DNA from 3 places in the Streptomyces sp. NPDC043867 genome. Region 1 is predicted to be linked to each of the others. Evidence: riboswitches for the same ligand, from Rfam matches in the RefSeq annotation. Region 1 holds a riboswitch; each other region holds the start of a gene.
The links. Region 1 has a riboswitch for cyclic di-AMP ahead of AC069T_RS35090 (C40 family peptidase). Riboswitches for the same ligand answer to the same signal wherever they lie in the genome.
Positions count from the first base shown of each region.

Region 1 (2,256 bases):
TCGCGGCCTTCGTTGAAGGCGACGGGTCCGTCGGCGAACAGGATCTCTCCGGGGATCATCGGGCCGCTCCCCCGTCAGACGATCGGGTCGTGGACGGTGACGAGCTTGGTGCCGTCCGGGAAGGTCGCCTCCACCTGCACGTCGTGGATCATCTCGGGGATGCCCTCCATGACGTCGTCCCGGGTGAGCAGCCTGCGCCCGGAGGCCATGAGCTCGGCGACGGTACGGCCGTCACGGGCGCCTTCCAGGAGGTGCGACGTGATGAGGGCGACGGCCTCGGGGTGGTTCAGTCTCAGCCCGCGGGCCCGGCGCTTATCGGCCACGTCGGCGGCCACGTGGATCAGCAGCCTCTCTTGCTCGTGCGGGGTCAGTTGCACGGCGTCCCACCTCACAGTCCTCGCCCGGACCGTGCGGGGTCCGGTTGCCGCAGCCACCGCGACGGGATAGATGTAACACACAGGCAGATTGGGCGATCGGCCTCAATCCGGATACGAAAACCCCTGGTGGCGTGGATCGGCAGGCTAGTTGGACGGAGTTTCAACTACGTTAACCAGCTCTTGATCCACTCATGACCGCCGACTGGGCTGTTCCATACCCGTCGGGCACCGCCGGCCCTTCCGCGCCGCTCACTCCGATGCACCAACGGGGCGAAAACGAAGTCCACGCGCCGCCCCCTGGCGCGGACCGTGCGGGTCCTCCGGGGCGAACGACGGGCCGCCCGCTCCACCTTGCCGCCGACGGCGGACATCCGGCGTGCCGTCACCCCGGGCCGACGGGCGCCGGCTTCGCGCGACGTCCGGCCCGGGACACAAACGCACCAAACGGCGTACCCCCCAACGGCGTAGACGCACCCCTGGCCATGAGCCCCCTCAACTTGCGCAACGTGTGGAGAGCAGGCGCGGAATGAAGTGTTCCGCCGCAGGTGCGGGCTTGGTCGGCACCCCCAACTTCCGTTCGAAACAGGGGGCGTCCACCCGAACGGGTGAGTGGTGAGTAACCCCACAAATCTCCGATTCCGTTCGGATTTTCGGACTTCCATGAGTGAAGATCCCTGCGACGACAAGCCCCCGCCGAAGCGGCGGGGCGATCCGGGCGGACGCCGAGTCCTGCCGCCGCCCGGATGACCGGTCGACAGAAGTGGATCGGCAGGAGTGGAGGACCCAGCACGACGGGCCGCCGGAGAGATCCGGGCGGTCCTTGGGGTGAAGCCGCACATCGCGGCCGGGCTACTTCGCCAGCCCGAATCCGACAGGTCATCCTTCACAGGCGGCTGACGAAGGGTTGCGCATGACTGCGCTCAATCGTGTCCCGTCGCTGTGGACCCGGGCCGGTACGGCCTCGGCCCTCACCATCGCCGCCGTCGGCGGCAGCCTCGTGGTCCCCGGCGCCGCATCCGACGCCGCCGCGGCCACATCGGCGACGAAGGCGCTCCAGATCGCGGCCTCCAAGAAGGGTGCCCCGTACAAGTACGGCGCGACGGGGCCGCGCCGCTTCGACTGCTCCGGGCTCACGCTCTACTCGTACAAGAAGGCCGGCAAGAGGCTGCCTCGTACGGCCGCGGCGCAGTACAACAAGACCAACCACGTCTCCGCCTCGCACCGCAGGGCGGGAGACCTCGTGTTCTTCCATTCGGGCCGGAACGTGTACCACGTCGGCATCTACGCCGGGAAGGGACGGATCTGGCACTCCCCGAAGACCGGAGAGGTCGTGAAGCTCACGAAGATCTGGACGAAGAGCGTCTGGTACGGCCGGGTCGGCTGACCGGCTCCCCGGGGGCGGCGGCGGGCGCCGTCGCCCCCGGAGGGTGAACACGGCCCGAAACGGATACTCGTCCGCCCATGGACGACCGACACCCTCACTCCGCGCGGAACGAGACGCCCCCGGAGCGCGCCGACCGCAACTTCGCCGAGCTGCTCCAGGAGCTGCGCGTCGTCCAGACCGGCGTGCAGATCCTCTTCGCCTTCCTGCTGACCCTGGCATTCACCCAGCGGTTCCCGACCCTCGACACGGTGCAGCGCGTCACGTACGTCACCACGCTGCTGCTCGCCGTGCTGGCCGCCGCCCTCTTCGTGGCCCCGGCCGCCCTGCACCGGTCGCTGTTCCAGCAGAACGCCAAGGCCACCATCGTGCGGGTCTCCTCCCATCTGGCCACGGCCGGGCTGTGCGTCCTGATGCTGGCGTTCACCGGCTCCGTCCTGCTCGTCGTCGACGTGACCCTGGGCCGGGGCGGCGGAATCGCCGCGGCGGCCGGCACGC
Region 1 covers NZ_JBWKDS010000055.1:29,464-31,719, reverse strand. The annotation lists gene AC069T_RS35100 (urease subunit beta) at 1-59, opposite strand, end outside; gene AC069T_RS35095 (urease subunit gamma) at 75-377, opposite strand; cyclic di-AMP (ydaO/yuaA leader) riboswitch at 1,120-1,284, shown strand; gene AC069T_RS35090 (C40 family peptidase) at 1,288-1,761, shown strand; gene AC069T_RS35085 (DUF6328 family protein) at 1,839-2,256, shown strand, end outside.

Region 2 (2,256 bases), on a different contig from region 1:
GCGAGATCGAACGGCTGGTGCGCAACCGGCTCGACGAGATCCCGCACGAGACCGCCAACCCGGCCCGCCGCGCGGCCAAGGAGCTCTCCAAGGAGCTGTTCCCGGCCGGCTCGCGCATGTCGCGTCCGCGCCAGGGCACCGAGGCGACGGTCCAGAAGATCGACTCTGCGGCCGTGCGCGCCTTCTACGAGAAGCACGTGCGTCCCGCCACCGGCACCGCCGTGGTCGTCGGCGACCTCACCGACGTCGACCTCGACGCGCTGCTCGCCGACACACTCGGCGCCTGGACCGGCTCCTCGGCCGAGCCCCGTCCGGTGCCGCCGGTCACCGCCGACGACCGGGGCCGCGTGATCATCGTCGACCGCCCCGGCGCCGTACAGACGCAGTTGCTCATCGGCCGCGTCGGAGCCGACCGGCACGACCGGGTGTGGCCCGCCCAGGTGCTCGGCACGTACTGCCTCGGCGGCACCCTCACCTCGCGCCTGGACCGCGTCCTGCGCGAGGAGAAGGGCTACACCTACGGAGTGCGGGCGTTCGGCCAGGTGCTGCGCTCGGCTCCGGACGGCTCGGGTGCCGCGATGCTCGCCATCAGCGGATCCGTGGACACGCCCAACACCGGTCCGGCTCTCGACGACCTGTGGAAGGTGCTGCGCACGCTCGCCGCGGACGGTCTGACGGACCCCGAACGCGACGTGGCCGTGCAGAACCTGGTGGGCGTCGCACCGCTCAAGTTCGAGACGGCGGCGGCGGTCGCGAGCACGCTCGCCGACCAGGTCGAGCAGCACCTGCCGGACGACTACCAGGCGACGCTCTATCAGCAGCTCGCCGCCACAGGCACCGTGGAGGCCACCGCGGCCGTCGTGAACGCCTTCCCGGTCGACCGCCTGGTGACGGTCCTGGTGGGCGACGCCGCGCAGATCGAGGAGCCCGTCAAGGCCCTCGGCATCGGTGAAGTGAGCGTCGTACGGGCCGAGTAGAGCTCCGTGGACGCCGGGACCCTGGTGACTGATGAGTCACCGGGGTCCCCGCGTTTACCCGCCGTCCATTCGGGGTTCCGCGCGCGCTTACCCGGCTTCGTCCGCGTTATGTCCGTATTGCCGGGGCGTTGCCCTTCTGCCCTGTGGCGTGCACTACAAAAGCCGTGATCCGTTTGTCGATTGAAAGACGCCCCCCTTAGCGTCATTCCGACTGTTCGTCAGGCAGTGCGCCGCGTCCGCGGCACCGGACAGTCATCGCCGAGTCCCCGTACGGCGCGAGCCAGGGGAGCCGGGGACCCATCGCAGTCCCTGGGGTGAATCGGGCGTCCTTCCCCAAGGAGGCCCGTAGGAGACCTTCCTGCTCCGAACCCGTCAGCTAACCCGGTAGGCGAGAGGGAAGGAAAGGACCAGCCCCTTCATGGCGTTCACCCGTGCCACCGGGAAGCACCGTCGTCCCAGCCGGATCACGCGTACCACCAAGAGTGCGGCAAGCGTGGCGGCTCTCACCACCACCGGTGTCATCGGAACCCTGGCCGCCCCGGCGTTCGCCGCGGACGCAGCCTCCGTCCAGCAGACCGGGCTGACCCAGGCCGTCACCATCGGCGACACGGTCGCCGAACAGGTCGACGCGCAGGCCGCCGCCCAGCAGCACGCCGCCGACGAGGCCGCGGCGCTGAAGAAGGCCGAGGAGGCCGCGAAGCGGCGGGTCATGGCCGAAGCCAAGAAGGAGCGCGAGGTCAGGGCCCGTGCCGCCCGCGCCGCCGAGCGCAAGCTTCTCAACACCTTCGTCGCGCCGGTCGCCGGCTCCTACGTCTCCACCGGCTACAAGACCGGCGGCAGCCTCTGGTCCTCCGGCAGCCACACCGGCGTCGACTTCCACGCCGCGTCGGGGACCGTCGTCCAGGCCGTCGGAGCCGGCACCGTCGTCACGACCGGCTGGGCCGGCGCCTACGGCAACCAGGTCGTGATCAAGATGCACGACGGGACGTACACCATGTACGGCCACCTGTCGTCCGTCAACGTCTCCGAGGGGCAGACCGTCACCCCGGGCCAGCCGATAGCCCTCTCCGGGTCGACCGGCAACTCCACCGGGCCCCATCTCCACTTCGAGGCCCGTACGACGGCCGAGTACGGCTCGGACATCGACCCCGTCTCCTACCTCCGCTCGCACGGCGTCAGCCTCTGACACCCCGCGACTTCCGAAGGCCCCGGCTCGACGAGCCGGGGCCTTCGGCGTTTCGGACGCGCGTCCGTCCAAAAAATGCATATGGATTCCGGT
Region 2 covers NZ_JBWKDS010000011.1:104,239-106,494, reverse strand. The annotation lists gene AC069T_RS13740 (M16 family metallopeptidase) at 1-977, shown strand, start outside; cyclic di-AMP (ydaO/yuaA leader) riboswitch at 1,224-1,383, shown strand; gene AC069T_RS13735 (M23 family metallopeptidase) at 1,396-2,163, shown strand.
Region 2: linked by a shared signal. The riboswitch ahead of AC069T_RS13735 (M23 family metallopeptidase) and the one ahead of AC069T_RS35090 (C40 family peptidase) in region 1 are both predicted to bind cyclic di-AMP.

Region 3 (2,256 bases), on a different contig from region 1:
ACCAGGACGGGGTGGACGGGCTCACGCTCATCGAACCGGGCTACCTCATGCCGCACCCGACGCTGCCCGCGGTGCGGGTGCTACGGCGCGACGACCTCTGGGCCAAGCCGATCAGCAAGGTGCTGCTCCGCCATCCCTTCCTGTCCGACGACGAGTTGGCGTCGGCGGCCAGGGCGACGGTCGGTTCCCTGGCGACCGTCACCATGTCGGGACCCGGCACCGTCGAACTCCAGCCATGCGGCGTGACCAAGGCGACGGGCCTCGCGCTCGCCGCCGGGCACCTCGGTCTGTCGGCGTCGGCCACGATCGCCTTCGGCGACATGCCGAACGACATCCCCATGTTCGACTGGGCCGCCCACGGTGTCGCCATGGCCAACGCCCATCCCGAACTCAGGGCGGTGGCGGACGAGATCACCTTCTCGAACGAGGAGGACGGCATCGCGGTCGTCCTGGAACGGCTGTTCCCCGGCCCTGGGGACCGGGGAACGGCGGACGCCGTCGGGCGGGGAGCGCCCGGCACGGTCCTGCACGGGGCCCGGTAGGCGGGGCCCCGCGCGCGGGAATTCAGTACGCGCGGGCCCGTACGGTGATCAGTACGCGCCGAAGACGTTGTCGATCGAACCGTACTTGTCGGCCGCGTAGTTGCAGGCCGCCGTGATGTTCGCGACGGGGTCGTACGGGTCCATCGAGGTGCCGTCCACGTGGTACGCGGCGAAGGTCGGGTCGATGACCTGGAGGAGACCCTTGGAGGGGGTGCCGGCCACCGCGTTGGAGTCCCAGTTGTTGATGGCCTGCGGGTTGCCCGACGACTCGCGCATGATGTTGCGGTAGATGCCGTCGTAGCTGCCCGGGATGCCCTTCTGGGACATGATGTCCAGGGCTTCCCTGATCCAGCCGTCCAGGTTGTTCGCGTACGTCTTCGCGGACGCGGGGGTGACGACGGACTTGGCGGCCGTGGTGGTGCCGGTCGCGGCGCCCTTGACGGTCTTCGTGCCGACCGTCAGCTTCAGGCCCGGGCGGATCAGCGACGGGTCGCTGCCGATGACCGCGCGGTTGGCCTCGTACAGCTTCTTCCAGTCGCTGTTCTTGGTGTGCTCTCGCGCGATCTTGGCCAGGGTGTCGCCCAGGGCCACCTTGTAGGTGACGAGCTGGACCTGCGGGACCGCGGCCGGCACGGACCGGACGGCCTGCGTCGGCTGCGCTGCCTGCGCGACGGTGGCGCCCACGAGGGGGATCGCGAGTGCGGCTCCGCCCGTTCCGGCGGCGATGAGCCCGCGGGTGAGGGCGTTGTTTCCGGGACGACGGTGCTTGCCTCGAACGGCCATGGCGAAACTCTTCCTCTCCGATGCCTGCGAGGTGAGCTGTCGGGTTCGGGCTGGGAGGTGCCCGGCCGCACGGTGACATGCGACTTAACCCCGAGCCGTTCCGGTGATCCGGACCGGCGGCTTACCTGGGTCCCCCGCTCCTGCCGTGCGTGGGTGGGTGGGGTCACCGAGCGCGGCAGGATTAGGCGGGTCCGCTCGGATCGACGTGAACGTATGCGAGAGCACATGTCCGAAACAAGGCCCGATTTCCCCTGGCAAGGCATTTGATCTACCTCTGGCCAGGGGGGAAATGGTCCGATTAGACCGGAACGTGAAACTCAACTTGCCTTTAGCAAAGGGAGACTTGTCCGGCCGGACCGGCCAAAAGATCGATTTGAGCGTGACCCATTTCACGCCAACAAGCCCCATGAAAGGGGATTCAAAGCAGGCAACTCGGGCATTACTGGCTCCGGTCCGGAGGTCGGGCGGCGCGGTGGCCCGGCGGCGCTGTGGCCCGGTGGGCTGCCGGGAGCCGGGAGCCGGGAGCCGGGAGCCGGGAGCCGGAGCCGGAGCCGGAGCGGGAGCGGGTGGTCGCCGGACGGGGGCGGGCAGGTCGCCGGGCGGGCCGCCGAGGGGGAGACGCCGCGGGCCGGGCCGGGCCGAGTCCCGCCGGGCTCTAGCCCGCCGTGCGCGGGATGCGCCTCTCCCACGTCCGGTGGAAGACGACCTCGTCCCCGTCCCGGCAGATCACCTCGTCCGAGGTGATGAACTCCCCCGCCTCACAGGTGATTTGGGAGTGGGTCTCCACGCGCGCGTCCCAGGACGTGTCCGGCCGGTGGAACCGGATCGACCAGTCCGAGCGGGTGCGGGCGGACAGGGGATCACGCTGGCCGGTCGTGTACGTCTCCAGGGCGTCCTCCGTGACCTCGAGGCCGTCGGGGTACACGCGAGT
Region 3 covers NZ_JBWKDS010000001.1:356,063-358,318, reverse strand. The annotation lists gene AC069T_RS01795 (HAD family hydrolase) at 1-542, shown strand, start outside; gene AC069T_RS01790 (LysM peptidoglycan-binding domain-containing protein) at 591-1,325, opposite strand; cyclic di-AMP (ydaO/yuaA leader) riboswitch at 1,332-1,491, opposite strand; gene AC069T_RS01785 (CocE/NonD family hydrolase) at 1,981-2,256, opposite strand, start outside.
Region 3: linked by a shared signal. The riboswitch ahead of AC069T_RS01790 (LysM peptidoglycan-binding domain-containing protein) and the one ahead of AC069T_RS35090 (C40 family peptidase) in region 1 are both predicted to bind cyclic di-AMP.